2 regions of the Streptococcus sp. HMSC065E03 genome follow, and region 2 is predicted to be linked to the other one. Evidence: predicted binding sites of a transcription regulator. Region 2 holds the regulator's gene; the other holds the start of a gene.
The links. The regulator NrdR, encoded in region 2, represses ribonucleotide reductase genes. The targets are predictions, from matches to a motif close to ACACNATATATNGTGT.
Positions count from the first base shown of each region.

Region 1: a site for NrdR is predicted at 9,150-9,165, ahead of nrdH (glutaredoxin-like protein NrdH). Genes of this name have one in related genera too.

Region 1 is NZ_KV818853.1:414,520-427,099, forward strand. Features, by position in the region: gene HMPREF3002_RS08785 (ZmpA/ZmpB/ZmpC family metallo-endopeptidase) at 1-590, opposite strand, end outside; gene glgA (glycogen synthase GlgA) at 824-2,251, opposite strand; gene glgD (glucose-1-phosphate adenylyltransferase subunit GlgD) at 2,251-3,387, opposite strand; gene HMPREF3002_RS08800 (glucose-1-phosphate adenylyltransferase) at 3,377-4,519, opposite strand; gene glgB (1,4-alpha-glucan branching protein GlgB) at 4,570-6,477, opposite strand; gene ptsP (phosphoenolpyruvate--protein phosphotransferase) at 6,805-8,538, opposite strand; gene HMPREF3002_RS08815 (phosphocarrier protein HPr) at 8,543-8,806, opposite strand; gene nrdH (glutaredoxin-like protein NrdH) at 9,282-9,500, shown strand; gene nrdE (class 1b ribonucleoside-diphosphate reductase subunit alpha) at 9,615-11,774, shown strand; gene nrdF (class 1b ribonucleoside-diphosphate reductase subunit beta) at 11,888-12,580, shown strand, end outside.
Region 2 is NZ_KV818852.1:150,991-163,570, reverse strand. Features, by position in the region: gene HMPREF3002_RS05465 (helix-turn-helix domain-containing protein) at 1-778, opposite strand, end outside; gene HMPREF3002_RS05460 (YceD family protein) at 977-1,516, shown strand; gene HMPREF3002_RS05455 (flotillin family protein) at 1,641-3,119, shown strand; gene gndA (NADP-dependent phosphogluconate dehydrogenase) at 3,288-4,712, shown strand; gene HMPREF3002_RS05445 (response regulator transcription factor) at 4,722-5,420, shown strand; gene HMPREF3002_RS05440 (PTS transporter subunit IIBC) at 5,655-7,847, shown strand; gene HMPREF3002_RS05435 (endonuclease/exonuclease/phosphatase family protein) at 7,933-8,745, shown strand; gene nrdR (transcriptional regulator NrdR) at 8,911-9,384, shown strand; gene HMPREF3002_RS05425 (replication initiation and membrane attachment family protein) at 9,385-10,563, shown strand; gene dnaI (primosomal protein DnaI) at 10,564-11,463, shown strand; gene HMPREF3002_RS05415 (nitroreductase family protein) at 11,460-12,173, shown strand; gene der (ribosome biogenesis GTPase Der) at 12,232-12,580, shown strand, end outside.

The DNA of each region.
Region 1 (12,580 bases), on a different contig from region 2:
TGGACTGACGGGTAGCGCAGATAACCAATATAGTCATAACCGTCAATTTGAATCACGCCATTTGCAAGATCTTTGCTCGATGCGATCGCAAGATCCTGATTATAGGCGCGCAAAACTTGATTTTGTAGGGCTGCGACTTCAACTGGAAGTAGAAGACTTTGTCCCATGGCTCCAATCAAAAGGACGCCCATGACCTTCTTCCGGTGCTTTTTAGAGAGTAAGAGGACCGCAAAGGAAGCTGTGGCTAGACTTAGCCCAAAAAGGGCGACTTCCTGACTTCCTGTTTGAGGAAGAACCGACTGAATTGCTTCCTTCTTCTTATAGACGAGATAGAAAGTATCTTCATTTTGATACTCTTCAGGGATTGCATGAATCACCTGTGCTTTTTCTTCAGCAGTCAGCTCTTCTTCTGTCACATATCCTAAGTGAACATGAGCAGGTAGAGTCATCTGATCAGCTTGGACAGGACGAGCTCCTAACAAGCTTCCTCCTAATAAAAAGGCTCCAATGGCCACCGGACCAACACCGACAGTTAATTTCCGAATCGAATATTTGGTCATTTTTTCAAACGTTTGTTTCGCTTTTTTCATCCTAAAATTCCTATATAGTAATATTTAACCCTCGAGCAGGGACCTGATTATTTTTAGAGAGGATGGGATCCTTTCCAGAAATAAGAACCTTCCCGTGATTTTTTACCTTTACCTATCTTATCTTTTTTCTTCTATTTTAGCAAGCTCTAAAACTCAAAAAAATAAACCGTTTTCTTTATAGGAAGAAAGCAACACAAAAAACGCCTCGAAAGGCGTTTGTATTATAGATCTATTTATAAGGATTGGTACAAATCATTGTATCGTTGACTAGCCGTATCCCATGAGAAGTCACGCGTCATAGCTTGCTCTTGGAGACCATACCAAGCCTGTTTGTCATTGTAGTAGACAGCCAAGGCTTCATCAACTGCCCAGTTAAACCAATAGCCAGACAAATTATTGAAACTAAAGCCTGTTCCACTTCCATCAACAGCATTATACGGTTGGACCGTATCTCGAAGTCCGCCGACTTCATGCACTAAAGGAAGGGTTCCATAACGCATGGCCATCATTTGAGAAAGACCACACGGTTCAAAACGGCTTGGCATCAAGAAGACATCCGACGCTGCATAGATTTCTTGGGCCAATTGGACATCAAATGTGATATTCGCTGAAAGTTTATCTGGGTAGGCTTGACCAAACCAAGCAAAGGCATTTTCAAATCCAGGATCTCCTGTACCGAGCAAGACAATCTGAATATCCTTTTGCAAGAGTTGATGCAACTCTTCTACCACCACGTCAAAGCCTTTTTGACGTGTCAAACGAGAGACGATCCCAAACAAAGGAACATCATCGCGAACAGGTAGACCGACACGTTCTTGAAGAGCTCGTTTACTAGCTGCTTTACCTGAAAGATCTGAGAGACTGAAGTGATACGTCAAGAGTGGATCCGTTTCAGGATTATACAGATCTGCATCAATCCCGTTAACAATTCCGGTCACCTTGCCAGACTCCATCCGAAGGATCTGATCCAAGCCACAACCATATTCAGCAGTCATAATCTCATGCGCATAGCTAGGAGAAACAGTTGTCACACGGTCAGCATATAGAATGCCGGCTTTCATCCAGTTCAGGCAATCATTCCATCGAAGTGTTCCATCTGCATAGCGTTCAAATCCAACTCCGAAAAGATCCCACAACATTCCTGGGTCGAACTGACCTTGGAATTCCAAATTATGGATGGTCAATACTGTCTTAATTCCATGATAAGCTTGAATCCAACGGTATTTTTCCTTCAGCAAGAAAGGAATCATCGCCGTATGGTAATCATGGGCATGAAGAACATCTGGAATGAAGTCAACTCGTTCCATCGTTTCTAAGGCCGCGAGCTGGAAGAAGGCAAAGCGTTCGCCATCATCGAAGTCACCATACACATGACCTCTAAAGAAATAATGTTGGTTATCAATAAAGTAAAAGGTGACTCCATCGCGCACAATGCGTTTCACACCAACATATTGACTTCTCCAGCCAACCTTGGTCTCAAAATGCAAGACATCTTCGATTTGATCTCCAAACTTAGCCTCTACCATATCATAGTAAGGGAGGATCACGCGCACATCATGACCACTTTTCGCTAAGGATTTAGGAAGAGCGCCAATAACGTCTCCCAAACCACCTGTTTTAGAAAACGGTGCTCCTTCAGCTGCAACAAATAATAGTTTCATTAGACAATATCCTCTGTAACAATCGTTCCTTTTTTAACCACGACAGGTGCTTCTTCTGTCCCACGAATCGTCACACCAGCAGCCACTTCAACACCCTTATCCAGAATGGCATGTTCGACGATTGCATTTTCATGAATCACAACACCAGGGAAGAGAAGGCTACTGCGTACTTCTGAACCTTCATAAAGGCGTACCCGACGTGAAACAATGGAACGTTCAACGGTTCCTTCTACAATACTACCCGAAGCAAATTGAGACGTTTTAATATGTGAAGTCTTGGAATAATACGTTGGTTCTTCATTCTTCACTTTCGTATACACCTTTTGGTTTGGTGAAAAGAGCTTCATGAATTTTTGGTTTTCCAACATATCCAAGTTTGCATGGTAGTATGATTCAACTGAATGAATATTGGCTAAGTAACCTGTATATTCAAAGGCAAAAGCATTGTATTCCACCGCCAAATCACGCAAGATATAGCGCAATTTTTGTGGGTATTCTTTCTTGGCTTCTTCTTCAATTTTTTCAATCAACCAAGGAGTATCTACAATAAAGACATCTGTTGACATATTGTAGACTTCATCAGGATTCTGACCATCAAAAAGTTTTTGCTCTGTAACATGGTCTGTTTCATCAATTTCCAAGACAGCATTCACTTCAGAAATGTTTTGCAGATGCAACTTTTTATAAACCACTGTAATCGGACGATCAATGGTATTATGAAGGTGGAAAATCTGATTGAGGTCAATATTCATTAATACATCACAGTTCAAAGCAACTGTTTGATTAGAACCAGACCGTTTCAAATAGGTTAATAATTGTTGGTAGTATTCTGGTCCTACCGTTGTATTTTCAACTGGAGTATTATAGATTCCGAGGTAATAGTGGCTCAATAAAGTAGACAAGCCCCACTCACGACCTGAACGAATATGGTCAAAGACCGAACTAATATTTTCTTGTTGGAAAATCCCAAAAACACTACGAATACCAGCATTTGCAAGACTAGACAATGGGAAGTCGATTAAGCGGTATTTCCCATCAAACGGTAGGGATGCTACCGGACGATGGCTGGTCAAAGTGGACATATCATGATACCCAACTGTATTTCCTAAAATGGCTGAATATTTATCAATCTTCATCTGTTGCTACCCCCACTTTTTCATTGTAACCGACAACTTGTACTTCCTCTGTTCCATCAATCACGACACCTTCTGCAATGACTGCGCCTTCTCCGATAATCGCGCGTTTCACGACAGCTCCTTTACCGATAATGGCATTGCTCATCACGACAGCATCTTCGACAACTGCTCCTTCACGAACTTGAGCTTCTGTTGATAAGATGGAGTGTTTGACTGTACCGTCTACCGAACAACCGTCGACGACAAGAGAATCTTCGACGTGGCCATGTTCCCCAAAGAAGTTCGGTGGAGAAATGAGGTTGCGTGAATAGATTTTCCAGTGACGATCGCGACTATCCAAGGCATTATTTGGATCGATATATTCCATATTGGCTTCCCAAAGAGACTCAATCGTACCAACGTCTTTCCAATAACCATTGAATTCATAAGCATAAACACTTTCGCCTGATTCTAGATAAGTTGGAATGACATTTTTACCGAAGTCTGACATATCGATATCACTCTTTTCAGCAGCAACCAACATATTGCGGAGACGAGCCCAGTCAAAGATGTAAATCCCCATGGAAGCCTTGGTAGATTTTGGTTCAGCTGGTTTTTCTTCAAATTCGACAATCCGATTATTGGCATCTGTATTCATGATTCCAAAACGGCTTGCTTCCTTCAAAGGTACATCTAGGACGGCAACAGTTAAGCTTGCATTATTATCCTTGTGCGCTTGAAGCATATCATCGTAATCCATCTTATAGATGTGGTCCCCAGATAATATCAAGACATATTCCGGATTGATGCTGTCGATATAGTCGATGTTTTGGAGGATGGCATGGCTAGTTCCTTCAAACCAACGATTTCCTTCACTAGCTGAATAAGGTTGGAGAATAGACACACCCGTATTGATTCCATCCAAGCCCCAGCTGGAACCATTCCCAATATGGCTGTTAAGGGCAAGTGGCTGGTACTGTGTAATCACACCAACATTGTGAATTCCTGAGTTGGCGCAGTTTGATAGCGCAAAATCGATAATCCGATAGCGCCCACCAAATTGAACCGCAGGTTTTGCGATGTTTTTGGTTAATTTTCCAAGACGTGTTCCTTGCCCACCGGCAAGAATTAAAGCGAGCATTTCATTCTTCATTGACTACTTCCTCTTTTTAAAGCTTGGACTCCCATAGAGTCAACCGATCGTCATTTCTTATCTGATGTTTTAGATTTTGTCTTACGCACCTTGCGTTTTACCTTCCAAATACTAGCCCCTAAAGCCGGCAAAGTAAAGGTCAAAGTTTGTTCATAATCCTTCCACAGTCCATCTTGAGACTGAACTGTCGGATTGTGCTCTTTCCAGACACCTCCCCATTCTTCTAATTCTGTATTCCAAATTTCTTCATAGACCGCTGATACAGGCACACCAATCGTAAAGTCCTTGCGTTCCACTGGTGCCATATTGAAAACACACACCAGAAGATCGCCTTTACGATTTTTCCGAACCATAGACAAGACGCTCTGATCCCGGTTATCTGCATCAATAATCTCTAAGCCATCAAAGCTATCATCAATCTCCCACAATTCCTTGTGTTCTTTGTAGAAATGATTGAGCTGAGAAGTGAAACGACGCATCTTAGCATTCATTTCATCCTCTAGATTGCCCCATTCCAGTTGCTCTTCTGACTTCCATTCCAAAAATTGACCAAATTCTGAACCCATAAAGAGTAATTTCTTACCTGGATGGCAAATCTGATAGGTCAAGAGGTTACGGAGTCCAGCAAATTGATTGTAACGATCTCCCCACATCTTATGCATCAAACTCTTCTTACCATGCACCACTTCATCGTGTGAAAATGGTAGTAAGAAGTTTTCAGAAAATGCATACATGAAACTAAAAGTTACCAGGTTAAAGTCAAATTTCCGGTAGACGGGATCTTCTTCATAGAATCGAAGGATATCATTCATCCAACCCATATTCCATTTATAGTCAAAGCCAAGTCCACCTTCTTCTTCAGGACCCGTGATCTTTTGACCAGCAGAACTTTCTTCTGCAATCATCATGACATCTGGGTGTTCGTTCTTGATAATCGCATTCAAACGTCTAAGGAAATGAACGCCTTCGTAGTTGAGGTTTCCACCATCAATATTTGGTGTCCATGGACCACTATCGTAGTCAAGATAGAGCATATTGCTCACAGCATCGACCCGAATCCCATCTAAATGATAGGTATCAATCCAAAACTTCAAACTAGAAATCAAGAATGACTGGACTTGATTCTTCCCTAAATCGAAGTTCAAGGCTCCCCATCCGTAGTTATGGGCACGATGTTCATCCTGGTATTCAAAGGTTGGTGTTCCATCATAATAAGCCAAGGCATCATCATTGATAATGAAATGTCCTGGTACCCAATCCACGATCACTCCGATATTGTTGAGGTGGCATTCTTCCACGAAGTCTTGAAACTCTTCTGGACTACCATAAGTCTGCTCGAGTGCAAAATATCCCATGAGCTGATAGCCCCAACTCAAGCCCAATGGATGGGCCATCACTGGCATAAATTCCACGTGGGTGTAGTTCATCTCCACCAAATATGGAATTAATTCTTCTTTTAGTTGTTTGAAGGTATAGGAACTGTGATCCTCATTACGTTTCCACGATCCTGCATGAACCTCGTAAATATTAACGGGTCGTTCCTTAAAACCAAGTTTTTTGCGGCGTGCTCTCCAAAGACCATCTTTCCAGTTTTTCTCTGGAATCGTCTTAATAATAGAACCTGTATTGGGTCTCTTTTCCATCCATAACGCTAGAGGATCGATTTTTTGCACCTGATGGCCATTTTGTCGAGTCACCAAATACTTGTATATATCTCCCTCTTTTGCATCGGAACAGAAGACTTCCCAGACGCCTCCTTCATTACGAACCATTGGAATTTTACGAGCTTCCCAATCAGTGAAATCACCAATCAGATCCACCGCCTGAGCATTGGGAGCCCAAACACGGAAGGTAAAGCCTTCTTGTTCTCCCCTTGTTTCCTTGTGAGCTCCTAAGTACTCTTGAAGATGGAAATTATCCCCTCTTCCAAATGTCCATAAGTCTGTGCTTCTATCCATATACTCACCTCTTTATTTTTGAAAGCGTTTTCTATTTGATATTATTCTACTATAAAATCACTTAATTTTCAAGTTGATTCCTGTAAAATCATGTAAAATTATCAGGAAAAGTTTTTCCATTTTCTTTCCCGAACCTTTTCGATCCTTCCTTGGTCATCCTCCTTATCTTACTTACGATTATACTATATATACGAGGGAAATCAAACAAAAACCGAACATTTAAATCACTATTTTTATTACTAACTAGTTTATTACGAATAAAATGAACATTTTTATGAACAATGTAAAAAAAGACTAAGACAGATTTGTCTTAGTCTTGTTGAATTCTTAGTCTACGTTCACGTATTCTTTTGAAAGTTCAAGAACTTCTTCCATTGTTGAACATTCAGTAAGAGCACGGTTAGCGTATTCTTGCATTTTAGCTGTGTCGAGTTTCTTCATCAAGCTACGTGTACGAAGGACAGATGTCGCTGACATAGAGAACTCATCCAAGCCCATTCCGACAAGAAGTGGAACAGCAGTTTGGTCACCGGCCATTTCACCACACATACCAGCCCATTTGCCTTCAGCATGCGCCGCTTTGATCACATTGTTGATCAAACGAAGGATAGATGGGTTATATGGTTGGTAAAGGTATGAAACTTGCTCGTTCATACGGTCAGCAGCCATTGTGTATTGGATTAAGTCGTTAGTACCAATTGAGAAGAAATCAACTTCTTTAGCAAATTGATCCGCAAGCATAGCTGCAGCTGGGATTTCAATCATGATCCCTACTTGGATATCGTCTGCAACGGCAACACCTTCAGCAACCAATTTAGCTTTTTCTTCTTCAAGAATACCTTTAGCAGTACGGAACTCAGTCAACAAGGCAACCATTGGGAACATGATCCGCAATTTACCGTGAACAGATGCACGAAGCAAAGCACGCAATTGTGTACGGAACATTTGGTTACCCGTTTCAGAGATTGAGATACGCAAAGCACGGAAACCTAAGAATGGGTTCATTTCTTTAGGAAGGTCGAAGTAAGGAAGTTCTTTATCCCCACCGATATCCATTGTACGAACAACCACAGGTTTACCGTTCATACCTTCAAGAACAGCTTTGTAAGCTTCGTATTGGTCATCTTCCGTTGGGAAGTCTTGAGAATCCATGTACAAGAATTCTGTACGGTAAAGACCAACTGCTTCTGCTCCATTATCGTTCACACCTTCAACGTCTTTAGGTGTACCGATGTTGGCAGCCAACTCGAAGTGTTTTCCATCAGCAGTCACTGTTTTCGCATCTTTAAGGAGAGCCCATTCAGCTTTTTGTTTAGCATAAGCTTCACCAGCTGCTTTGAACTCTGCAATTTGTTCTTCAGTAGGGTTGATCACTACTTCACCAGTGATCCCTGATACAGCCAAAACATCGCCATCTTTGACAAGTTCTGTGATGTTATTTGTACCAAGAACAGCTGCAATTTCAAGTGTACGAGCCATGATAGCTGAGTGACTGGTACGTCCACCGATATTCGTAACAAAAGCTTTTACATACTTTTTGTTCAACTGTGCTGTATCAGATGGAGTCAAGTCATGTGCAACCACGATTGCTTCTTCATTAATAGAAGCAGGGTTTGGCAATTTTTTACCAAGCAAGTTGGCAAGGACACGTTTGGTAACGTCACGAATATCTGCTGCACGTTCTTGCATGTAAGGATTGTCTTCCATTCCTTCAAAGATCGCAATGAACATGTCAGTGACTTCTTTCAAGCCAGCTTCTGCATTGATTTTTTTCGTACGAATTGTTTCTTTGATCTGACCAATCATTTCAGGGTCAGCAAGAACCATCATATGCGCATCAAAAACTTGCGCTGCTTCTTCACCAAGGCTTGCTACTGCATTCTCCCGAATAAGAGAAAGCTCGTTTTGTGAAGCTTCAAGAGCTGCATCCAAACGAGCTTCTTCTGCACTTGTATCTTCGACTGAAACAGTCTCAAATGATAAGTCTGGTTGAATGAGCAAATATGCCTTAGCAACGGCAACACCGTCAGATGCTGCAATTCCTTTTAGCATTTTTGTCATATTTTTAAGCCAATCCTTCTTTAGTCATTGTTTCTGAGATAGCTGCGATAGCATCATCAGCGTCAGCACCTTCTGCAGAGATTACAACGTCTGCTCCTTGACCAACACCAAGGCTCATAACACCCATGATTGATTTCAAGTTAACTGATTTACCTTTGTATTCAAGAGTAATATCTGAAGCAAATTTGCTAGCAGTTTGAACCAACAAAGTTGCTGGACGTGCGTGGATACCTGTTTCTGCCACGATGTGGAAATCTTTAGAAGCCATAGTTTGACTCTCCTTTTTAAAAATAGTTTTTGAGTTACCTTTTGATAACCCTTACAATTTGGTATTATATCATCTTTTGAAATTTTTTTCAAGATTTTTATCACTGACTTACAGAAAAAGACTGCGAAAAATCCCAATTTAGATACATTTTAAGAAGCACCTGAAGAACAGAGAAAATATCTTTTCAATTTTCTACTATATTATAAGTAACATTTTCCTCCGCTTTCAATGAAAAGAAGCTCTTGAACCACAGGATATTGATTCACCAAAAAATTATAACTAATTAAAGATGCTTTAAAGCCTATTCCTATCCCATTTCTTCGATTTTCACACTTTTCACTCACCACAATATATTGTGCTTTGAAAACTCCATTTCATCTCTTTGCACAATATTTAGTTTTATTTTGTTGACAAGTTGCTGGATTTTGTTTATACTGTTTACAGATTTATATTTCGATAGGAGAACGGAAAAGAAATGGTAACCATTTATTCAAAAAATAATTGTGTTCAATGCAAAATGACCAAGCGATTCCTCGATAGCAATCATGTGGAATACCGCGAAATTAACTTAGACGAACAGCCAGAATTTGTAGAGCATGTTAAGAACCTTGGCTTCAATGCTGCTCCAGTTATTCAAACACCGGATGAAGTATTTTCTGGTTTTCAACCAGCTAAGTTGAAGAAACTTTCATAATAAACACAGTATTTTGCTTAAATAGGGTCTAGCGTTAGCAACCTAACACTAGACTTTTTACTTGGGAAGAGAGGACTTCTCCTCTTCATTTTTTTGAACTAGAAAAGGATTATTATGGGATTAAAATCTCTTGAAGATGTGACGTATTTTCGTCTTAACAATGAAATCAACCGTCCAGTAAACGGCCAAATCATGCTTCATAAGGATAAAGAAGCTTTGGATGCATTCTTTAAAGAAAATGTTGTACCAAATACTAAAGCCTTTGACTCGATTACAGACAAGATTCAGTACCTTCTCGAGCACAATTACATTGAGAGAGCTTTTATCGAGAAATACCGTCCTGAATTTTTAGAGGAATTGGCCCAATTTATCAAAGACCAAAACTTCCAATTCAAGTCCTTCATGGCGGCCTACAAATTCTATAACCAATACGCTTTGAAAACAAATGATGGAGAATACTATCTTGAAAGCATGGAAGACCGTGTCTTCTTCAATGCTCTCTATTTTGCAGATGGAAATGAAGCTATCGCGCGAGACATCGCAAACGAAATTATCCACCAACGCTACCAACCAGCTACTCCTTCTTTCTTAAACGCTGGACGTGCCCGCCGTGGAGAATTGGTTTCATGTTTCTTGATCCAAGTAACCGATGATATGAATGCGATCGGACGTTCCATCAACTCTGCCCTTCAACTTTCACGTATCGGTGGTGGGGTTGGGATTTCCCTCAGCAACCTTCGTGAAGCTGGAGCACCAATCAAAGGGTATGAAGGAGCCGCTTCTGGAGTGGTTCCAGTTATGAAACTCTTCGAAGATAGCTTCTCTTACTCTAACCAATTGGGACAACGCCAAGGGGCTGGGGTGGTTTACCTCAACGTCTTCCACCCAGACATCATCGCCTTCCTTTCAACTAAGAAAGAAAATGCTGATGAAAAAGTTCGGGTGAAGACTCTCTCACTTGGGGTCGTCGTGCCAGACAAGTTCTACGAGTTGGCTCGTAAAAATGAAGAAATGTACCTCTTCAGCCCATACTCTGTGGAACGTGAATACGGAGTACCATTCAACTACATCGACATCACTGAAAAATACGATGAGTTGGTTGCTAATCCAAACATCCGCAAGACAAAAATTAAGGCACGTGATTTGGAAACTGAAATTTCTAAATTGCAACAAGAATCTGGCTATCCATATGTAGTCAACATCGATACTGCTAACCGGGCCAACCCAGTTGATGGAAAAATCATCATGAGTAACTTGTGTTCAGAGATCCTCCAAGTTCAAGAACTAAGCTTGATCAACGATGCCCAAGAATTTGTCCAAATGGGAACAGACGTCTCATGTAACCTTGGTTCAACCAACGTAGTTAACATGATGACTTCACCTGATTTTGGACGTTCGATTCGTGCCATGGTTCGTGCTTTAACCTTCGTTACCGATAGTTCTCATATCGTGGCCGTTCCAACCATTGACCACGGAAATAAACTGGCGCATTCGTTCGGACTTGGAGCAATGGGACTTCACAGCTACCTTGCGCAACAATTGATTGAATACGGATCACCTGAGTCTGTTGAGTTCACAAGTATCTACTTCATGCTCATGAACTACTGGACTCTCGTAGAATCAAATAACATTGCGCGCGAACGTGGTGTTACCTTCCACAATTTTGAAAAATCTGATTATGCCAACGGTAGATACTTTGATAAGTACATGACTGGAGAATTTGTACCAAAATCTGATCGCGTCAAAGAACTCTTTAAGGACATTTTCATTCCTAGTGCAGAAGACTGGGCTGAACTTCGTGATAAAGTCAAGGCAGATGGTCTTTACCACCAAAACCGCTTGGCTGTGGCACCAAATGGATCTATCAGCTACATCAATGACGTATCTGCTTCTATCCACCCAATTACACAACGGATTGAAGAACGCCAAGAGAAAAAAATCGGTAAAATCTACTACCCTGCAGCAGGATTGTCAACGGAAACGATTCCTTACTACACTTCTGCCTACGACATGGATATGCGAAAAGTCATCGATGTCTATGCTGCTGCAACTGAGCATGTAGACCAAGGTCTTTCACTGACTCTCTTTATGCGCAGCGATATTCCAAAGGGTCTTTACGAATGGAAAACGGAAAACAAACAAACCACTCGTGACTTGTCTATCCTTCGGAACTACGCCTTTAACAAGGGTATCAAGTCTATCTACTACGTCCGTACCTTTACAGATGATGGTGGAGAAGTTGGCGCCAACCAATGTGAAAGCTGTGTCATCTAATCCGCTATCCTAGATAGCTATCAAAAGTCGGTTCGCCGACTTTTTGTGCGGTATTCTATCAATTTATGGTAGAATAGTAACGATTGAATGAATAGAAAAAGAAAGTGATGCAAATGGAAACATACTACAAAGCCATTAACTGGAATGCGATCGAAGATGTCATCGATAAATCGACCTGGGAAAAACTGACAGAGCAATTCTGGTTGGATACACGTATCCCTTTGTCAAACGACTTGGATGACTGGAGAAAGTTGTCTAATAAAGAAAAAGACCTAGTTGGTAAAGTCTTTGGGGGATTAACCCTTCTAGATACCATGCAATCTGAAACAGGTGTTCAGGCTCTTCGTGCGGATATTCGTACTCCCCATGAAGAAGCTGTCTTTAACAACATCCAATTTATGGAATCTGTCCATGCTAAGTCATACTCTTCTATCTTTTCTACTTTGAATACTAAGTCAGAAATCGAAGAGATTTTCGAATGGACCAACACCAATCCTTTCCTTCAAAAGAAGGCAGAAATCATCAACGAAATCTATCTCAATGGGACCCCTCTTGAAAAGAAAGTCGCCAGCGTTTTCCTTGAAACCTTCCTCTTCTACTCTGGTTTCTTCACACCTCTCTACTATCTTGGAAACAACAAATTGGCCAACGTAGCTGAGATCATCAAGTTGATCATTCGGGACGAATCAGTTCACGGAACCTATATCGGCTACAAGTTCCAACTTGGATTTAACGAATTACCAGAAGAAGAACAAGAAAAACTCAAAGAGTGGATGTATGATCTGCTCTACACCCTCTACGAAAAT
Region 2 (12,580 bases):
TGGCCTGTTCCATCTTTTCAAGACCGATTTCTTTTTCTCCCTTTCGATAGAGAAATTCTCCTTTGGCATAGAGATAAACCGTCCGATGGTAGGCTTCATTTTCAGAGTAAAAGTGGTCCTTGATCAACTGATCAAAATAGATCGCGTCTTCAAATTCATTCGAACTAGTGGCCAGAAAGAAGCCATTGAGAAAAATAGAGTTAAGGGCAGGACGAGAGGAATCTAGGAGAAGTTTGAAATCCTCCCGTTGAACCAACTCCTCTGTGTATTGTCGATAAAGCTGACTAGAGAAAAGAGGAGAGGTCAGAGAGAACAGGTTCAATTCAAAATTTCCCCAGATCATGACAGAGAAGAGATAATCATGGAGGAAATCCAGTTCCTCTTGGCTAGCGGTGAGCTCCACCTCAGGATAGAAGCCAAGCATTTGGGCCTTGAGAATAATGCTGGCTAAGAAGTCTTCTTTTTTCTGATATTTCTGATAGGCTTGCTGGTAGCTTTGGTACAAGGCTTGATCGTGTTCCAAGCTCATGTTTTCATAGTGTTCTTTCAACAATTTGGGGATAAAAGAGTGCTGATCGATTCCAGCTAGATGGGAAAACTCACTGAGGCTCGTTTTGATCTGTTGCAAAGCCTGAAAAAACCGTTGCGTGGTCAGGTCATTTTCTCCTCTTTCAAATCGAGATAACATGGAGCGCGAAAATTCGCCACCCGTAGCTTCCTCTAAAGAGATGTGGCGACTTTCACGTATTTGCCGAAAAACAGCTCCGATTTCTTTCATGAATTCTCCTCTATCTAACAATGCCCTAGCCAGTGACCCTCTTTTGTCCAAAAGATGGTGGGACCCTTGTGTACAACACCAATTGGCCTAGTTACTGTACCTTTTTTCATGATTATAACAAATTTTTGAGGAGACTTCTTGGTTGAGGGGCAGCTTCATGATATACTAGTAGTATCTAGAAGATTTGAGGACAAAAGAATGAACCTATTTACACAAGAAATCCGTAAAAATCCTGAAGGACTAGCCTTTGATCAAGAGTTGGATTTGCTCAAAGAATTGCAAAAGCGTAATCCAGAAATTCTTGATTTAAAGAATGTGACAGCGACAGGACGAGTAGCCTATGATACAGGCCTCTATGTCTTGGATTACCAGTTGACCTATACCATCGTTTTGGCATCTAGCCGAAGCATGGAGCCTGTTGAGCTTCAAGAGAGCTATCCTGTAACAGAGGTGTTTGCGGAGGATGTACAGTCTGACGCAGATATCGAGGCCCTAGAGGAAGACTTGATCCTTCCAATCGAAGGTGGGAAGATTGACCTGAGTGAAAGCGTAGCGGATAATATCCTGCTCAATATTCCTCTCAAGGTTCTCACTCCAGAAGAAGAGGCTGGACAAGGTTTTATTGAAGGCAATGATTGGAAAATCCTATCCGAAGAAGAATACCAAGCCGCTCAAGCGATTAAGAAAGAAGAAAACAGTCCTTTCGCCGGTCTAAATGGCTTGTTTGACGAAGAATAAGCTAGAGATTGCATTTGATAAATTTAGACATAAATACAGGTCTTTTCTTTGAGGAAAGGCCTTCTTTTGATATACTAGGATTAATAAACAACAGAGGGGAGACCTCTAAAAAAGGAGAAAAAGTATGGATACTTTATTTATTCCAGGTTGGTTGATTACTGTTGTAATCGTAGCCATTCTTGTATTGATCTTGTTGGTCAAAGGGTATGTCAATGCTAAACCCAACGAAGTCGTGGTCATTACCGGTCTTCGGAAGCAACGTCACTTGCGTGGGAAAGCAGGCTTTATGATTCCCTTTGTCGAACAACGCTCTTATCTTGATATTGAGCAATTCTCGACAGATGTTCGGACATCTGAAGCAGTCCCAACACTGGACTTCATTAACGTCCGTGCCGATGCAGCTGTTAAGTTAAAAATCGGTACAACCGATGAGATGATTGCCCGTGCTGCAGAGAACTTCTTGAACTGGAATACAACGGATATTTCCAATTCTGTCCAAGATGTCTTGGAAGGGAATTTACGGGAAGTGATCGGTCAGATGGAGCTCCGTAAGATGGTCAACGACCGTCAAGAGTTTGCTTCAAAGGTGCAAGACAACGTAGCGCCAGATTTGGCTAAAATGGGGCTTGAAGTCATCGCCTTTACGGTTCAATCCTTCTCTGATGAAGGGGGAGTCATCGACAACCTCGGGATTGAAAATGTTGAAACCATTAAGAAAGATGCCTTGATTGCCAAAGCCAAAGCAGAACGCGAACGCAAGGAAGTCGAAGCAGAACAAGATAAATTGGCCAACGACAAACGTGTTGCAGCCGATCTTGAAATTGCGCAAAAACAAAACGAATTAAAACTCAAACAAGCAGCCCTCAAACAAGAAGCAGATATTGCCCAAGCAAAAGCAGATGCCGCTAAAGGGATTGAGGCAGAAGTGCAACGTCGTGAACAAGAGCGCGTGGCAGCTGAAGCCAATATCATGAAACAAGAAAAAGAAGCGGAAGTCAAAGAACGCGAAGTTAAGGTTCGTGAGCAAGAATTGGATGCCAACATCCGTAAGCAAGCCGAAGCTGAAAAGTATGCGCGTCAACAAGCAGCCGAAGCAGAATTGATCGAACGCCAACGCAAGGCAGAAGCAGAACTCTTCGAAACACAAAAAGAAGCCGAAGCTCGGAAAGCCCAAGCCGAAGCTGAGAAATTTGCTCAACTACAAGAGGCTGAAGCTATCGAAGCCAAAGGTCGTGCAGAAGCTGAAGCCATTCGCTTGAAACTAGAAGCTGAAGCGAAAGGTTTGGACCAAAAGGCCGAAGCAATGAAGAAAATGCAAGAAGCAGCCATTACTGAAATGGTCGTTGACAAGTTGCCTGAAATTGCGCGTGCTGTCGCTGAACCATTAACCAAGGTGGATAAAATCACCATGTATGGCGAAGGCAATGCTTCTAAGATGGTGGGCGATATTATGCAAAGTATCGACCAAGTCTCTCAAGGAGCCGGATTTGATATTCGTCAATTGCTAGCAGGAGCCCTTGGAGTTAATATGACGGTCAATAAACTCAAAGAAGGAGAACAACCGGTCATTGAAGCAGAGGAGTTAGCTTCTAAAGAAGATTAATGCCATTCATCAAGAAGTGTCTGAGAACTGTTTCTCGGGCACTTTTGTTTTTAAGATCAAATGACTTGCATGATCTTCTCCCTCTAGAGAAGGCGGGAAGCTATTTTCTGCTTTCTTTTGAGGAGGAAAAATGGTAGAATAAAGGCAAACTATAAAGAGGAGTGTCACATGACTAAAGCAAACTTTGGTGTTGTTGGTATGGCCGTAATGGGTCGTAACCTTGCCCTTAATATCGAATCTCGTGGCTATACAGTTGCCATTTATAACCGTAGTAAAGAAAAAACTGAAGATGTGATTGCTTGTCACCCTGATAAAAAATTCGTGCCAAGCTACGATATCGAAAGCTTCGTAAACTCAATCGAAAAACCACGCCGTATCATGCTTATGGTTCAAGCAGGACCTGGTACAGATGCAACTATCCAGGCCCTTCTTCCACACTTGGATAAAGGTGACATCTTGATTGATGGAGGGAACACTTTCTATAAAGATACTATCCGTCGTAATGAAGAGTTGGCGAATTCAGGGATCAACTTTATCGGTACAGGTGTATCTGGTGGTGAAAAAGGTGCCCTTGAAGGTCCTTCTATCATGCCTGGTGGACAAAAAGAAGCTTATGAATTGGTAGCAGATGTTCTTGAAGAAATCTCTGCAAAAGCACCAGAAGATGGTAAACCATGTGTGACTTACATCGGTCCTGATGGAGCTGGTCACTATGTGAAAATGGTCCACAACGGGATCGAGTACGGTGACATGCAATTGATCGCAGAAAGCTATGACTTGATGCAACACTTGCTCGGTCTTTCAGCAGAAGACATGGCTGAAATCTTTACTGAGTGGAATAAGGGTGAATTGGACAGCTACTTGATCGAAATCACTGCTGATATCCTTGGACGCAAAGACGATGAAGGTCAAGATGGACCAATCGTAGACTATATCCTGGATGCTGCAGGAAACAAGGGAACTGGTAAATGGACTAGCCAATCAGCTCTTGACCTTGGTGTACCATTGTCACTCATTACTGAGTCTGTATTTGCACGTTATATCTCTACTTATAAAGAAGAACGTGTACACGCTAGCAAGGTGCTTCCAAAACCAGCTGCTTTCAAATTTGAAGGAGACAAGGTTGAGTTGATTGAAAAAATCCGTCAAGCCCTTTACTTTTCAAAAATCATCTCTTACGCACAAGGTTTTGCGCAATTGCGTGTAGCTTCTAAAGAAAACAACTGGAACTTGCCATTTGCGGACATCGCATCTATCTGGCGCGATGGCTGTATCATCCGTTCTCGTTTCTTGCAAAAGATCACAGATGCTTACAACCGTGATGCAGATCTTGCTAACCTTCTTTTGGATGAGTACTTCTTGGATGTCACTGCTAAGTACCAACAATCTGTTCGTGATATCGTAGCTCTTGCTGTTCAAGCTGGTGTACCCGTACCAACCTTCTCAGCAGCCATCACTTACTTTGATAGCTACCGTTCAGCGGATCTTCCAGCAAACTTGATCCAAGCACAACGTGACTACTTTGGTGCTCACACATACCAACGTAAAGACAAAGAAGGTACCTTCCACTATTCTTGGTACGATGAAAAATAATCTTGCTCTATGGTCAAACGAGTTCTACTAGTAGAAAATGAGAAGCAAATTGCTCGCTTCATTGATTTGGAACTTCAAAAAGAAGGGTACCAAGTTGATGTAGTAGAGGATGGAAAAGCGGGTCTGGCCTTGATTGCTGCGACCAAATATGATCTGATCTTGTTTAATTACGATCTGTCAGATATGTCTGGTGAAACATTCGCAGAGGAAATCAGTCAGATTCGCCCAGCTTCTGTTTTGATTGTTTTGGATAGCCGCGAAAAAATTGCTGAGCACAAAGAGAGTATTCAGCGCTTTGCCGTTTCCTATATGGTCAAACCCTTTATTATCAGCGATTTGGTAGATAAGATCACAGCCATTTTTAGAGGACGTGATTATATTGACCAACATTGTAGCCAGATGAAAATCCCAACGTCATACCGCAATTTGCGCATTGATGTGGAACACCATACCGTCTATCGTGGGAAAGACATGATTAGTTTGACCCGCAGAGAGTATGATCTCTTAGCGACTCTGATGGGAAGCAAAGGGGTGGTGACACGCGATCAGTTGTTGGAGAGTGTCTGGAAGTACGAGAGTACAGGTGAGACTAATATTGTTGACGTCTATATCCGGTATCTTCGTGGGAAAATTGATCTACCAGGTCAAAAAAGCTATATTAAGACCGTTCGTGGGATTGGCTATGCCATGCAAGACGCATTAGAATAAAACATTCGAACCCTTAGAGGGTTCGAATATTTTTATACTTCAAGGGAAACGTTTGCGTCGAAAAGGAATGAGTTTTAAAAAGAATATGGCTTAAAAAAGATAAAAAAAGATAAAATTTGGAGAAAAAAATGAATGTAAGGCTTTACAAATTTTTAAAATATGGTATACTAGAAACAAATTAAGCGCAAACGTTTTCTTAAAACAAAGCCTTAAACAATATAAGGAGGTTGAATGATGAACAAAGGATCATTCAAAAGTTTATTTAGCTTTGAATTCTGGCAGAAGTTCGGTAAGGCCTTGATGGTCGTTATCGCTGTCATGCCAGCGGCTGGGTTGATGATTTCAATCGGGAAATCTATCCCTATGATCAACCCGAATTTATCTCCACTTGTTATTACAGGTGGAATTCTCGAACAAATCGGTTGGGGGGTTATCGGAAACCTTCACATCCTCTTTGCCCTTGCTATCGGTGGTAGCTGGGCCAAAGAACGTGCAGGGGGTGCCTTTGCAGCTGGTCTCTCTTTCATCTTGATTAACCGTATTACCGGTGCAGTTTTCGGAGTGACATCTGCAATGTTAGCTGATAAGGCTGCTACGGTTCACACAATCTTCGGTGGATCAATTAAAGTTGCGGACTACTTTATCAGTGTTCTTGAAGCTCCAGCTCTTAATATGGGGGTATTTGTAGGGATTATCTCAGGTTTTGTTGGAGCAACAGCCTTCAATAAATACTACAACTACCGTAAACTCCCAGAAGCCCTTTCTTTCTTCAATGGGAAACGCTTTGTACCATTCGTTGTTATCGTCCGTTCAGCTGCTACAGCCTTGGTTTTGGCAGCATTGTGGCCAGTAGTTCAATCAGGAATTAATGGGTTTGGTGTTTGGATCGCTAACTCCCAATCCACTGCTCCAGTATTGGCACCATTCTTGTTTGGTACCTTGGAACGTCTTCTCTTGCCATTTGGTCTTCACCACATGTTGACCATTCCAATCAACTATACTCAATTGGGTGGTAGCTACCAAGTTCTTACAGGTGCTGCCAAAGGAACAACTGTATTTGGACAAGATCCACTTTGGTTGGCTTGGGTAACAGACCTTGTTAACTTGAAGAAAGCTGATCCTAGCCAATACCAACACTTGCTTCATGCTTACACACCAGCTCGTTTCAAAGTTGGTCAAATGATCGGATCATTTGGTATTTTGATGGGGATTGTGGTTGCTATCTACCGCAATGTGGATCCAGATAAAAAAGAAAAATACAAAGGGATGCTTTTTGCAACTGCCCTTGCAACATTCTTGACAGGTGTAACAGAACCAATTGAATACATGTTCATGTTTATTGCTACACCATTGTACATCATCTATGCTCTTGTTCAAGGGGCTGCCTTTGCAATGGCTGACTTGGTTAACCTTCGAGTTCACTCATTCGGTTCAATCGAATTCTTGACACGTACCCCAATGGCCATCAACGCTGGTTTGGCATTAGATATCTTTAACTTTGTATGGGTAACAGTCCTCTTTGGATTTATCATGTACTTCATTGCCAACTTCATGATTAAGAAATTCAATTATGCGACTCCAGGACGTAACGGTAACTATGAACAAAATGATGATGCCCCTTCAGGAGATGGTGCAGCAGCAGGTGCTGCTACAAGCTCAGCAAGCTCACAAGTCATTAACATTATCAACCTTCTTGGTGGACGTGCTAACATCGTCGACGTTGACGCATGTATGACTCGTCTTCGTGTAACCGTTAAGGACGCTGAAAAAGTCGGAACAGAAGAACAATGGAAAGCTGAAGGCGCTATGGGTCTTGTCATGAAAGGACAAGGGGTCCAAGCGATCTACGGACCTAAAGCTGACGTATTGAAATCTGATATCCAAGACGTTCTTGATTCAGGTGAAGTCATTCCTGAAACACTTCCTAGCCAAATGACAGCAGTTCAAAAGGCTGAAGCAACCTTTAAAGGGGTAACTGATGAAGTTCACTCTGTTGCAGATGGTGAAGTGATCAACATCGAAGATGTGAAAGATCCTGTATTCTCACAAAAAATGATGGGAGACGGATTTGCAGTTGAGCCTGAAAATGGCCACATCGTTTCACCAGTTGCTGGTAAAGTTACTAGTGTCTTCCCAACCAAACATGCCCTTGGTTTGGTAACAGATAATGGTTTGGAAGTCTTGGTTCACATCGGTCTAGATACTGTTAGTCTTGAAGGAAAACCATTTGAGGTTAAAGTTTCTGAAGGTCAAACAGTGGCTGCTGGAGACCTCTTGGTAGAAGCAGACCTTGATGCAATCCGTGCAGCTGGTCGTGAAACTTCAACAATTGTTGTCTTCACAAATGCAGATGCGATTAAATCCGTTAAGGTCGAACATACTGGTAAATTGGCAGCAAATGCGCCAGTTGCAACAGTAGAATTATAAGAGACGTCGGCAAAGAAAATGAGGTTGGGGCAGTGCACCCGGCCTCTTGCCGTTTCTTGATTTGGAGAGAAGGAGAAATCAGGGGATGAAATTTTTAACATTAAATTCCCATAGTTGGATGGAAGAGAATGCTCAGCAAAAATTTGAAACCCTCAAGGAACAAATTTTAGAAGCGCAATATGATGTGATCTGTTTCCAAGAGGTCAATCAAGAAATGGCCTCAGAAGCAGTCGAAACAGATGAGTATTATCAAGCTTTGCCATCAGCTGTAGCCATTCACAAAGATCACTTTGTTCGCGTATTGGTAGAAGAGTTAGCTGCTCATGGGCTCCACTATTATTGGACTTGGGCTTACAACCATATTGGCTATGATCACCTCAATGAGGGTGTAGCGGTTCTTTCGCGTCAACCCTTGAAGGCGGATGAGATTTTGGTATCCAATATGGATGATCCAACGGACTACCATACCCGTCGAGTGGCTGTTGCCCATACGAGTGTGGATGGCAAAGAGATTGCTGTTGCCAGCGTCCATCTTTCTTGGTGGGACAAAGGTTTCCAATTTGAGTGGCCACGCATTGAGAACTACTTCAGCCAAGTAAGCAAACCCTTTATTCTAGCTGGTGATTTCAATAATCCTGCTGGTCAAGAAGGGTATGAGACGATTCTATCCAGTTCCCTTAAGCTTCAAGACAGCTTTATTGAAGCCAAAGAAACAAAGGGGACTTATACTGTAGGCCCTGGAATCGATGGCTGGACAGACAATCAAGTTCCATTGCGAATTGATTACGTCTTTGCAAGTCCAGAATGGGACATCCAGCGTCTACATGTCATTTTTGATGGTCAAAACAAACCCCATGTTAGTGATCACTATGGCTTAGAAGCTGAATTATCGCTTTAATATAAACGGAGAGTCGAAAGGAAAACGATTTTATTCAAATCGTCCTTCGACTCTTTTTTATGGATCAAATAGGAGCAAGCATAGGGGATTCTCCTGTTCTTCTGCTTTCTTTACGATTCAATTTATGGTAAAATGAAGTGTTAAAACAGTTTAAGGAGGTAGCAAATGCGTTGTCCAAAATGTGGTGGAAGTAAGTCTAGTGTGGTGGATAGTCGACAAGCTGAAGATGGGAACACCATCCGTCGTCGCAGGGAATGCGAAGAATGCCATTATCGCTTTACTACCTACGAACGAGTGGAAGAGCGGACCCTAGTGGTCGTCAAAAAAGATGGGACACGCGAGCAATTTTCTCGTGATAAAATCTTTAATGGTATTATCCGCTCAGCTCAAAAACGGCCGGTTTCTAGTGACGAAATCGAAGAAATTGTAAACCGGATCGAGCAAAAGGTTCGCAGCCAAAGTGATAATGAAATTAACAGTGAGTATATTGGTTCTTTGGTTATGGATGAGTTAGCAGATCTAGATGAGATTACCTATGTCCGTTTTGCAAGTGTTTACCGGAGTTTCAAGGATGTCGGTGAATTAGAGACCCTCTTGAAACAAATCACGAAGGGAACCAAGAAGAAAAAGGAAAAATAGATGAAGCCTAATACGCCTTTCTCATTTTTAAAAAATAATCTTCTTCCGCCGGCAGGGGCTGCATTGGAGCAGTATTACCTGCCTATTTTGGAGACGGAAACGGTAGCAGTTTATCGTTATCTGCTGGCCTCTTATGATCAGGGTGAAAAACAATATTTACTGGCTCAAATCCTCAATCACTTGAATATAGGATTTCCACAGTTGCTACTCGCTTTTGATCGTTTAATTGCCATGGGGTTGATCGATCTCTATGAGGAAGAAGTTGGGATCACCATCCAATTACATGCTCCTCTTGCCTCAGAACAATTTTTTTCAAATGCTGTTTTTAAACGCTTGCTTGAAAAAAAGATTGGGGAAAAGGCTGTTGAGGATCTGATCCCAGCACGCTCTTTAGGAACTAGACGGCAAGTTTCCTTCTCTCAAGTCTTTGGACTAGATGCTGGTGAGGCGACCGTTCTTCCAAGTAAGAAACAGCAGTTTGATATGGAGATGTTTAAGCGAATGATGGGGCGTGATGGACTTCGTTTTGCGGATGAAGGAGAAGCGACTTTAGCCCTCTTTGCCCTCGCAGAAGAACAACAATGGACCTGGTATGAAACCTATCTCCTAGCAAAAGAAACGGCTGTAGACCGGATTGTCTCTCCAAAGAGAATGAAGCAAAAGTTGGCTCAGGCGAGCCAGGAGCACCCCCGCATGTCCTATAGCCGTCAGGAAGAAACCATTCTGAGGGAAGCGAAGGCAAAATCCAGCCTACAATTTCTAGCGGAGATTAAGAAGGCGCGCAATGCGACCATTACGCAGAGCGAACGCAAGACATTATCCAAGTTAGCTGATCTAGGCTTACTAGACGAGGTGATCAATATTATCTTGTTGTTGACCTTTAACAAGACCCAGTCTGCTAATCTCAATGAAAAGTATGCTTTGAAGGTGGGAAATGATTTTTCTTATCAAGGCGTCAACAGTGCAGAACTGGCAGTTTTAAAAGTTCGAGAACGCCAGGAACAAGCTAAAGCTCAAGGAAACAAGGGGACGAGTCCTACATCAGCTAAGGGCAAGAACAGCAATGTTCCCAAGTGGAGCCAACCAAACTATCAAAATCAAACCAGTCAAGCAGAAAAGGTGGATCTTGCTAAAGAGAAACAACGCCTATTAGAAAAACTGAATCAAGGAGGTGAGTAGATGGAAAGTGTAGGTCAAACCATGTCTCACATGAACCGTGCGCGTCAATTTAACTATGAGGATTTGGTGGCACAGATTTTAGCAGACCAAGAAGTCGCTGCCTTTATCCAAGCTCAGTCTTTGTCTGAGCAAGAAATTCGACGGAGTATTTCAAAATTTAATCAATACATTAGTGAGCGAAACCGTTTTTTGCTTGCTGATCCGGATTATATTGCCAAAGGCTATAAACCGATCCTAACCATGAATGAAGGTTATGCAGATGTGGCCTATGAGGAGACACCAGAGTTAATCGAAGCCCAAAAACGGGCTGCGATCAACCAACGTCTTAACTTGATCAATCTCCCTTCAACCTTAAAAGAAGCCAGTCTAGCCAAGGTAGAGCTCGATGATAAGGGACGATTTGAGGCCTTTGAAGAATTAGCCAATTTTGTAGCCAACTATCCGGAATATCAAAAGGGGATCTACCTCTATGGTGATTTTGGAGTAGGAAAGAGCTACATGATGGCAGCCTTGGCTCATGATTTATCCGAAAAACGTCAGGCCTCTACTACCCTACTTCATTTCCCAAGTTTTGCTATCGATGTAAAAAATGCCATCAGTTCAGGCTTGGTCAAAGAAACCGTCGACCAGGTGAAAAAAGCCGAAATTTTAATTCTCGATGATATTGGGGCGGAGCAGATGTCAGCCTGGGTGCGAGATGAAATCTTGCAGGTGATCTTGCAACACCGGATGCAGGAAAATCTTCCAACCTTCTTCACCTCCAATTTTAATTTTGAAGAGTTGGAACGCCATTTTGCAACGTCACGCAATGGTGATGAAACCTGGCAGGCTAAACGCGTTATGGAGCGTGTGAAATTTTTAGCTAAGGAAATCCATTTAGAAGGAGTAAATCGTCGATGAATGATACTATCCGTTTAATGCAGTCTCATTTTTCTGTTCGTCGCTTTAAGGAAGAACCGATTAAAGAAGCCGATCTTAAGGAAATCTTATCAGCAGGTCAAATGGCTTCAAGTTGGAAAAACTTTCAGTCTTATTCTGTGGTTGTCGTAAAAAGTAGAGAGAAGAAAGAGGCTCTTTACCAATTGCTTCGCCAAGAGGCCATTCGCCAATCGTCTGTATTTCTTCTCTTTGTAGGGGATTTAAACCGAGCTGAAAAAGCTGTCAAACTTCATGAGAAGGACTTCCATCCTGAAGGGGTTGAAAATTTACTGATCACTTCAGTGGATGCGGCTCTGGCAGCTCAAAATACGCTATTAGCAGCTGAAAGTCTCGGCTATGGTGGAGTGATAATCGGTATGTTGCGCTATTGTTCAGAAGAAGTCGCAGAACTCTTCCGTCTACCGGACTATACCTACCCTGTTTTTGGAATTGCTCTCGGAGTGCCAAATCAACAACATGCTGTGAAACCGCGCTTGCCTTTGGAACATATTGCTTTTGAAGAAGAATACCAAGAGCAAGACCTATCAGTTGTGACAGATTATGACAAGGTACAGGCAGATTATGCGGGAGCGCGTGCGACAGATAGCTGGAGCGAGCGACTTGCAGCTCAGTTTGGGAAACCGGAAGAAGAAGCGACCAAACATCTACTGGAAAAACACAAACTATTATAGAAATGAAGAGGGGCCTTCTTGAAACGAGGTCTCGCCTATCTTTAGAAAAGAGGAAATCATGGCCCTACCAACTATTGCGATTGTAGGCCGTCCCAATGTTGGAAAATCTACGCTCTTTAACCGGATTGCCGGTGAGCGGATCTCCATCGTTGAGGATGTTGAAGGAGTCACTCGTGACCGCATTTATGCAACAGCTGAGTGGTTGAATCGAAAATTTAGTATCATTGATACAGGGGGAATTGATGACGTAGATGCCCCATTTATGGAGCAAATCAAGCATCAGGCAGAAATTGCCATGGACGAAGCAGATGTCATTGTCTTTGTTGTTTCTGGAAAAGAAGGGATCACCGATGCCGATGAATATGTCACCCGTATCTTGTATAAGACCCATAAACCAGTGATCCTGG